3 regions of the Anaerotignum lactatifermentans genome follow, and region 2 is predicted to be linked to each of the others. Evidence: riboswitches for the same ligand, from Rfam matches in the RefSeq annotation. Region 2 holds a riboswitch; each other region holds the start of a gene.

Region 1 (3,095 bases), on a different contig from region 2:
AAGACCATAGCCGTCTGGCAGAACTGAAACATTCTGTGGAACTGGTCAACAGCTTTGTGGGCCGCATTGTGAAAGCCGGTTTTGACGGCATATTCATCGTTATCACAAATCCCTGCGACATCATCGCAAGACAGGTACAGAAACTTTCCGGCTTCCCGGCATCTCGTGTATTTGCCACAGGCACCGGGCTGGACAGCGCCAGACTTAGAACCGTACTGGCAAGAGAAACCGGCATTGACCATAAATCTCTGGTGGCTTATACCATGGGGGAACATGGCGATTCCCAGATGGTACCATGGTCCCATGTGACGGTCAATGGCAAACCGCTGGACCAGCTGGCAAAAGAAAATCCTAAATATCAAGTGGATAAAGAAGCTGTGCTCCATGAAACCATTGAAGGGGGCTGGGTCACCTTCGCTGGTAAAGGCGCCACAGAGTTTGGCATCTGCTCCACATTGGCACGACTGGTTTTCTGCGTATTCCACGACGAAAAAGCGGTTATGCCCGTCAGCACACAGCTGAATGGTCAGTATGGTCAGCATGACCTGTATATCAGCACTCCCTGCGTCATCGGCAAAGACGGCGTGGAAGAAGTGCTGGAATTAACATTAACACCGGAAGAAATGGCAGCATTTCAGCATTCCTGCGATGTAATTCGTACCAATATCGGTTACATCGAAGAAGCGTAATTGCCATTTTCTCAATACAACCTCCATTACAAAAGATAAAGCAAAGCAAAGAAACACAAAAGAAAAAAATTCAAAAAAGTACCAAAGAACAGCATGGAATATCTGCCATGCGAAAATCCAATGAAGTGGGCACTTTGCTGTATCTCCATACAGCAATTCCTCTTTCCAAAAGGCGGCATAGCCGCCTTTTTTATGCCCGTGGGGGACGTTGACAAGGGACAAAAACCGTACTATAATGACACCAGAATGCAAAGGGAGCTTCTAAGGGAGGCTGAGAGGAAGGATACTTCGACCTTTACACCTGATTTGGATAATGCCAACGGAGGGAATGCAGGGTGTCACAAATCACCAAAGAGCGTCAGAAACGAAGGATTTCCAAAAAGGAAATCCTTTTTTTGTTTGCGCTCCTTTCGTTGGGAAGAAGAAAAAAGGAGGCATCAACAAATGGGTGGCAATAAGGATAATCATGTGTTGAAAATGGTACTAACGGCAATATTCGCAGGCATGGGCTTTGCCCTGTCCTCTGTGGTATGGTTCCCCAATATGGCGCCGTTCCAGCACTTCATCAATGTATTGGCAGCGGTGTTCGTAGGACCTTACTGGGGATTTTTGGCAGCCCTCATCACCGGTATCCTGCGTATGATGACAGGGCGTACAGCACTGGCAGTCATTGGGGCAGTCATCGGCGCGTTCCTGTCCGGTTTCCTGTATCGGAAATCCGGTCATAAGCTGTATATGGCAGTCATTGGGGAAATCTTCGGCACCGGCATTTTGAGCGCATTTGCGGCATATCCGGTGATGAAATACATCTATGGCATGGACTTGCAGACCCCTTGGGTCTATGTGCCGGCATTCGTGCCTTCTTCCGCTATGGGTGCTTTTCTGGCCGTACTGGTCATCACCCTTTTGAAACGTTCCGGCATGTTCGCAAGAATGATGGAAAAACTCAACCGTAAATAAAGGAGGTTCGTTTTCATGAAAACAGATATTCTGGCGTCTTTTCCCGCTATGATGGCAAATGTAAGGGAAAAAGAACCCATTGTGCAGGCAATCACCAACTTCGTCACAGTCAATGACTGCGCCAATATCATTTTGGCAGCAGGAGCTTCTCCCACCATGGCACACGAAGTGGAGGAAGTGGCAGAAGTGGCTTCTGTGGTACAGTGTCTTGTGATGAATATGGGCACCATGGAGGACGTGGAAGCCATGCTGGTGGCAGGGAAAGCCGCTAACGAAGCAGGGGTTCCCGTGGTGCTGGACCCCGTTGCCGTAGGCGCTACCAGACTGCGTCGGGAAGGCGGCAAAAAGCTGCTGGAAAACGTGAAATTCTCCGTGATCCGCGGCAATACCTCCGAAATCAAACATCTGGCAGTGGGCACAGGTTCCACCCGTGGCGTTGACGCGGCAGAAGAAGATAAAATCACCGAGGACAACTACAAAGCCTTTGGTTATATGGCAAGAGAACTGGCGCGGAAAACAGGGGCAGTCATTGCCATTTCCGGCGTCATCGATATCATCGCTTCTGCTGACCGTGTCTTTGCCCTGAGAAACGGCGATGCCATGATGAGCCGCATCACTGGCAGCGGCTGTATGCTCACAGCCCTTTTGGGTGCCTTCTGCGGCGGCAATCCCGATCATATTCTGGAAGCCACCGTATGCGCCGTATCCCTTATGGGTGTCAGCGGTGAAATTGCCAGAGAAAAAACGGACGCACAGGGCGCAGGAACCCTCACATTCCGCACCCATCTGGTAGACCAGATCAGTTTGACAGACGCAGAAACATTACAGAAACGGACAAGACTGGAGGAATTGGAATTGGCAGAAAAAGCAACGAAAGAATCCATGAAAGTATACGCCATCACAGACCGTGCATGGCTGAACGGCAGAACACTCCATGATGTGACAGAAGAAGTGCTGGCAGCAGGGGCAACTTTCCTGCAGATTCGTGAAAAAGAACTGGATGAAGCAACATTCCTGGAAGAAGCCAAAGATTTGGCACAGCTGGCAAAGAAATATCATGTACCTTTTGTGGTAAACGATAACATCGACATTGCACTGGCTTGCGGGGCAGATGGTGTCCATGTGGGACAGAGCGACATTGTAGATAAAGATGTGAGAGCTATGATTGGTCCCGATAAGATTCTGGGCATTTCCGCAAACACTGTGGAAACAGCCGTAAAAGCGCAGGAAAGCGGCGCAGACTACATCGGTGTCGGTGCAGTGTTCCATACTGATACCAAAAAAGATGCCCAGTCCCTGACAAATGAGGAACTGCTGGCAATCTGCAAAGCTGTTACTATCCCTGTGGTTGCCATCGGCGGTATCAATGAAAATAACATCATGCAGCTCAAAGGCAGCGGTATCGACGGCGTTTCCGTGATCTCCGCTATTTTCGCTAAGGAACAT
Region 2 (3,095 bases):
AGCAGAACCACAGCCAGAATCACAGAAGGCAGATGTTTTTTCATGGATTCATCACGCTCCTTCTGAGTTTTTCAATGAGGGTTTCTTTCAGTTCCACAATATCAGGACGTTTCAAATCCTCACGATTGCGTGGATAAGACAGGGGCACTTCCACCCGTTCCATCTGGGAGAAAGGTCTGTCCTGAATGATAAAAATGGTTTTGGAAAGGAAAATAGCTTCCTCTACGTCGTGGGTGATGAACAATATGGTCTTATGGTAATGCTCCCACTGATGCAGCAGCCATTCCTGCATATCCACACGGGTCAGATAGTCCAATGCGCTGAAAGGCTCGTCCAACAGCAGCATATCCGCGCCGGACAGCAATGTACGGGCAAAGGCTACCCTCTGCTTCATACCGCCGGACAGGTCTTTGGGATACTTTTTGGCGTATTCAGACAGTCCCACCTGTTCCAGCACTTCTTTGCAGCATTTTTCCTGTTCCGCCTTGGGAACTTTCGCCAGTTCCATAGGCAGGCAGATATTCTTTTCAATGGTGCGCCAAGGGAAAAGCAGGTCTTTCTGAGGCATAAAAGCACTGTAGTTTTTCAGTTCCTGCACCGGGCGGCCATCCACCAGTATCCGACCCTGCTGTAACTTTTCCAGACCGTTGATAAGGCGGAAAATGGTGCTTTTGCCGCAGCCGCTGGCGCCGATGATGGACACAAATTCCCTGTCCTCCACCTGAAAATTCAAATTCCGCATCATGTCGAAGTCGTCTTCGGCATAACGGAAGGATACATTTTCAAATTGCAGCATAACTTCTTTCGCTCTCCTTCTTTACATCTCCATGGCATAAGCCATATCCCAGAACAGTTTTTCATAGCGGCTGCATTTTACGAAAATATCAGTCAGATATGCTTCCTGTTCGGGAGTGATGTTTTCGCCCAGAGCGTCTACGCAGTCAATGATTTCTTTGGTGCTGTCCGCATATTCCTTGCTGCTGTAGCCCTGTACCCATTCGCCGTAAAGAGGATGTTCCACAGCGCCGGGCACCTTCACATGGTGTTCCCCAATGACCTGATAGCTCCATGCGCAAGCCAGCACTGCCATGAGGATTTCCAGCGGGCCGCCTTTGTTTGCCACATCCAGCATATAGGAGGTATAGGACTGGTTTGTCAGAGCGGAAGGGGTCTTTGCCACTTCTTCTTCGGTGATACCCAGTCTTGCCATGTAAGTCTTATGTACGTTCATTTCCCCGTCCAGTACGTCATGCACCATACCGGCAAAGCGGCGCATCAGTTCCGGGTCTTCTGTCTTGATAACGCCGAAAGCGAACACTTTGGCATATTGCAGCAGATAACGGTAATCCTGAATCATGTAAAAACGGAATTTTTCCACATCCAGTGTGCCTTCTGCCAGTTCTTTTACGAAAGGCTGGTCTAAATAACCCATCCAGATATCTTCCACACTTTTATAAAGACGTTCTGTCAATTTCATGTCCATGTTCCTCCTTTTTTCCACAAAAAAAATTCTTTCCCTCTTAGAAGGAAAGAATCTTATAATTTCCATATCATCTTGTATTGCTTCCCTCCGATGGTACTAACCACATCAAGTTCAAAGGGTTGGAATCTGCATTCCTCTCAGCCGCTCAGCGTCGGCACCCCCAGCTTTGTATTCATTTTCTTTATTATAGTACAAAAGAAAAGCAATGTAAATGACTTTTTTGTATACACCATCCCTTTTTTCACACTTTCGCACAAAAAAAATAGTTCGCAGGCGAAATAATTTTACAGAAAATTCCCTTTACATTTTGCAAAAAAAGAATACACTTAGTATGACAACAACGAAATTTACAATGTTTGGAGGTAAAAGGTAATGGACGACGATACCAAGCTGCTGAATCTGGCACTGGACGCCGGTGAGATCATGCTGACATCTGGCGCGGAAACATACCGCGTACAGGATACCATGCTGCGTATTCTTTCCGTCAGCGGACGAAAACACGTAGAAGCCCTGGCGCTGTCTACCATGCTCATTGTGAGCCTGCCCCGTGAAGAAAAGGGGCCCCTTTCCATGGCAAGAGGGGTGAGTGACCGCTCCGTTAATTTTGAGAAAATCTGTGCCGTCAACAACATGAGCCGCTCTTTTGTCGCTGGGAAAATCACCTTGGAAGAAGCCACACAAAAAGTGCTGGAAATCCACTACGCCCCGTCTTTTGCGCCATGGCAGCGGATTTTGGGCTATGCCCTCACGTCCGGCGGTCTGACCATGGTATACAACGGCACCTTCTGGGACGGCGTCGCCGCCTTTATCATCGGCACCCTTCTGGGCATTATGACATATATCATGAGCAAACGAAAAACATCTTACTTTTTCAGTTCCTTCACCGGCGGTCTGCTGACAGGGTTACTGGCCTGCCTGTTCCATTTGATTCTGCCTTTCACCCAGATCGATATGATGATCGTCGGCAGCATCATGCCCATACTGCCGGGCATTACCCTGACAAAAGGTATCCGTGACCTTTTGGAGGGCAACTTCATCAGCGGCAATGCCAAACTGATGGAAGCCTTCCTCATTGCCTGTGCCATCGCCGCCGGCGTCGCTATGGCTTTGAGTATCTTCCCCAATTTTTAAGATGTGCAGGAGGTTATTATGACAGACATCACATTGAAAATGATTGTATTTCAGGCAGCCTTTTCCTTTGTAGGCAGTTGGGGCTATTCCATCATCTGCAACGCCCCCAGAAGGGAACTGCTTTACAGCGGCATCAATGGCTTTTTGTCCTGGTTTGTATATATGCTTGTCTTTTCCTATACGGAAAGCGCCACAACGGCTACCCTCATTGCTACCATGGCAATCACTGCCACAGCGCGGTTCCTTTCCTACCATAGACAGGAACCTTCCATCCTGTACCAGATTCCCGGCGTACTGTCACTGGTGCCTGGTGCCGCCGTTTACAACACCATGCAGGCTGCCATCAAAGGCAATATCCTTTCCACTTATTCCAATGCTCTGACAGGGTTCAAACTCTCCGGCGCCATTGCCATCGGTTCCCTGATCATTCTGGTATTGCCTTACAAAGCCTTTGAAATCTTCCCTCGTTTCGGGAAAAAGA
Region 3 (3,095 bases), on a different contig from region 2:
TCCAATATTTCAAACTGAAAATAATGATATACGGCACCAATGACCGTATTGAAATAAAAATCCGCGTCGCCGTCCTCATCAAAGGCAACATACACCGGCTGCAGGGAATAATCCTGTGCGGCGTTCCAAATCTGATTGACGGCACGACGCTCCGCAATCTCTCTGTTTTTCATCAGCGATCACCAAACAGCTTTCCATAGTCCAGATCCTGCGGAATTCTTGCGGCAATGGCATCTGCCACCAACTGCCGTTCAAAGGGATCGAATGCTTTGTTGATGATACCCATTTCCAGTGCACGAACCGCTTTCAGACCTTTTTCCATCAAATGAATGGATGCCATAAGCCCACGCAGATCAAGAGCCTTTGTGGAAATTTCTGCGTTATCGCATTTTGTTTCCAATTCTCGAAACAACGCGGCAAACTGTTCTGCCCATTTATCTTTCAGTGTAGGGAATTCCCGTTTCAACAGCTTCCGCAGGTTTTCCTCGGAAATAACCGGCATATTGATGACTACAAAACGGGACGCCAGCGCTTCATTCAGTTCTCTGGTACCGGCATAGCCATAGTTCATGGTAGCAATGAAGCGGGTCGCTTCATGCAGAGGAATTCTGTCATACCCCGGCACATCAATGGAGCGACGGAAGTCCAATGTTGCATGGAGCACTGCCAAAGACTCGTTTTTCGCCATATTGATTTCATCCAGCACGCCGAAACCACCCATATGGGCACAGCGGCTGATGGGTCCTTCACGGAATACTACCTGATTATCCCGGAATGTGTCTGTTCCAATGAGGGAAGCGGCATCCACATTCACATAAAAAGAAATATCCCAAGACGGTCTGCCGAATGCTGCTGCCAGATTTTCCGCCAATACGTTTTTGCCAGTTGCCTTCGGACCGGACAGCAGCAAATTTTCCCCACATAACAACGCTGCTGCCGCTTCTTCCCAGATTTCCTTGCCATAATATAAAAAACGGGGCACCGGTACACGACCTGCCACAGAAGCATCCACTTCATGACTTTCGCGGAACTTCTGGATTTCCTTCAGCAGGCTGACGCTGACCCCTTCTGTCTGTAATTCTTCTTCCATGTGCCACATAAAAAATTCCTCCTCTTTGGTTATGGACTCATTGTAACATGTAAAGTTATGTGCATATTTCCGAAAATTTTATACTTTTTGTCATTTTGCCTGTTGACATTTTCAGAATCCGTGTATATACTGTTCTCGTAAAAAGAAAACAGGGGAGCTCAATGGATTGGGCTGAGAGGAAGTTTTGCTTCGACCCTTACACCTGATTTGGATAATGCCAACGTAGGAATCGACAGAATGAATTTTCGGGAGATGCGTTGCATCTCCCTATTTTTATTGCGTACAGACAGACCAAAGCCAGAACTTTTTACGGAAACAGAATATTGGCAGCGTTGAGAGTGAACAAGAGTTCATGAAGGGGTGCACCACCACGGGTGTATTTCTTTGTGAGCTCTTTTTTCTTGTCGCTGCTGGAAAGGAGGCTTCTGAATGATCACCATTAACGGGAAAACATTGACCCTGTCCGCACCTATGACTCTGGGTGCGTATCTTGACGAAAACAACTACCGCCGCACTTATATCGCAGTGGAAAAAAACGGAGAAATCCTGCCTAAAAGCGAATACGACACCACATATCTCAATGACGGCGATAAAATCGAAATTGTCAGTTTTGTAGGAGGCGGCTGATCATGCACCCATTTACGAAAAAAGAAATCTATGAAGCATTGGTGGAACGCCACACAGCAGCCTATCAGGAAAAGCTGGATGCCGGGCATGTTGCCATTGCAGGACTAGGCGGACTTGGTTCCAATGTTGCCTTCGCACTGGCACGCCTTGGTGTGGGACATCTACACCTCATTGATTTTGACCGTGTAGACCTGACCAATCTGAATCGCCAGCAATATCTGCTGCGCCATGTGGGCATGTATAAAACAGATGCTCTGAAAGAACAGCTGCTCCAGATCAATCCTTATCTGGACATCACCACAGACTGCGTAAAGGTAACCAGTGAAAATCTGAAAACCCTTTTTGCCGATGCGGACATCATCTGCGAAGCTTTTGACAACGCAGAAACAAAAGCCATGTTTGTCAACGGCATACTGGAATGGTTTCCCCAGAAAAAACTGGTCTGTGCTTCCGGCATGGCAGGCTTCGGCAGCAGCAACACCATCCATACCCGAAAGATTGGCAGCAATTTTTATCTCTGCGGCGACGAAACCACCGATATTGCCCATGGACAATGCCTCATGGCGCCCAGAGCCGCACTCTGCGCTGCCCATGAATCCAATATGATCGCCCGTCTGCTTCTGGGCGAAGAAACCGTATAATATCTGATTTTGGAAGAAAGAAGGAATTTTATCATGCAGAACAATGACAAACTCATTTTAGGCGGACACGAATTTACATCTCGTTTCATCCTTGGTTCCGGGAAGTTTTCTCTGGATCTGGTAAAGGCTTGTGTGGAAAAAGCAGAAGCACAGATCATCACACTGGCTGTACGCCGTGCCAACGAAGGCGGTCTGGCCAACATTCTGGACTATATTCCCGATACCGTTACCCTGCTGCCCAACACTTCCGGCGCAAGAAACGCGGAAGAAGCTGTGCGCATTGCCAAACTTTCCAGAGAACTGGGCTGCGGGAACTTTGTCAAAGTAGAAATCATGCGTGACTCCAAATATCTGCTGCCTGATAACCAGGAAACCATCCGTGCCACAGAAATGCTGGCAAAAGACGGCTTTATCGTAATGCCTTACATGTATCCCGATCTGAATGTGGCAAGAGATCTGGAAAATGCCGGTGCTGCCTGCATCATGCCTTTGGGTGCCCCCATTGGTTCCAACAAAGGTCTGTGCACCAAAGAATTTATTCAGATCCTCATTGACGAAATGAGCCTGCCTATCATCGTAGACGCAGGGATCGGCAGACCTTCTCAGGCTTGCGAAGCCATGGAAATGGGCGCTGCTGCCATCATGGCAAACACTGCTGTCGCCACCGCCGGAAATGTGGAATTGATGGCAGAAGCATTCAAAAAAGCCATTGAAGCAGGACGCAGCGCTTATCTGGC

Evidence for each region. Region 2 has a riboswitch for thiamine pyrophosphate ahead of tenA (thiaminase II). Riboswitches for the same ligand answer to the same signal wherever they lie in the genome.
Region 1: it holds a riboswitch for thiamine pyrophosphate, as region 2 does, so the genes downstream of both, thiW (energy coupling factor transporter S component ThiW) here and tenA (thiaminase II) in region 2, are expected to answer to the same signal.
Region 3: it holds a riboswitch for thiamine pyrophosphate, as region 2 does, so the genes downstream of both, thiS (sulfur carrier protein ThiS) here and tenA (thiaminase II) in region 2, are expected to answer to the same signal.

Annotation. Positions count from the first base shown of each region.
Region 1 covers NZ_JADCKK010000060.1:8,056-11,150, reverse strand. Annotated here, with positions in the region: gene INF29_RS11970 (L-lactate dehydrogenase) at 1-689, shown strand, start outside; TPP riboswitch at 931-1,035, shown strand; gene thiW (energy coupling factor transporter S component ThiW) at 1,134-1,649, shown strand; partial or broken gene thiM (hydroxyethylthiazole kinase) at 1,665-2,486, shown strand; gene thiE (thiamine phosphate synthase) at 2,532-3,095, shown strand, end outside.
Region 2 covers NZ_JADCKK010000014.1:52,850-55,944, forward strand. Annotated here, with positions in the region: gene INF29_RS05510 (ABC transporter permease) at 1-44, opposite strand, end outside; gene INF29_RS05515 (ABC transporter ATP-binding protein) at 41-796, opposite strand; gene tenA (thiaminase II) at 818-1,477, opposite strand; TPP riboswitch at 1,549-1,655, opposite strand; gene INF29_RS05525 (threonine/serine exporter family protein) at 1,856-2,614, shown strand; gene INF29_RS05530 (threonine/serine exporter family protein) at 2,633-3,095, shown strand, end outside.
Region 3 covers NZ_JADCKK010000009.1:35,657-38,751, forward strand. Annotated here, with positions in the region: gene INF29_RS03870 (vWA domain-containing protein) at 1-173, opposite strand, end outside; gene INF29_RS03875 (AAA family ATPase) at 173-1,090, opposite strand; TPP riboswitch at 1,231-1,336, shown strand; gene thiS (sulfur carrier protein ThiS) at 1,520-1,717, shown strand; gene thiF (sulfur carrier protein ThiS adenylyltransferase ThiF) at 1,720-2,358, shown strand; gene INF29_RS03890 (thiazole synthase) at 2,392-3,095, shown strand, end outside.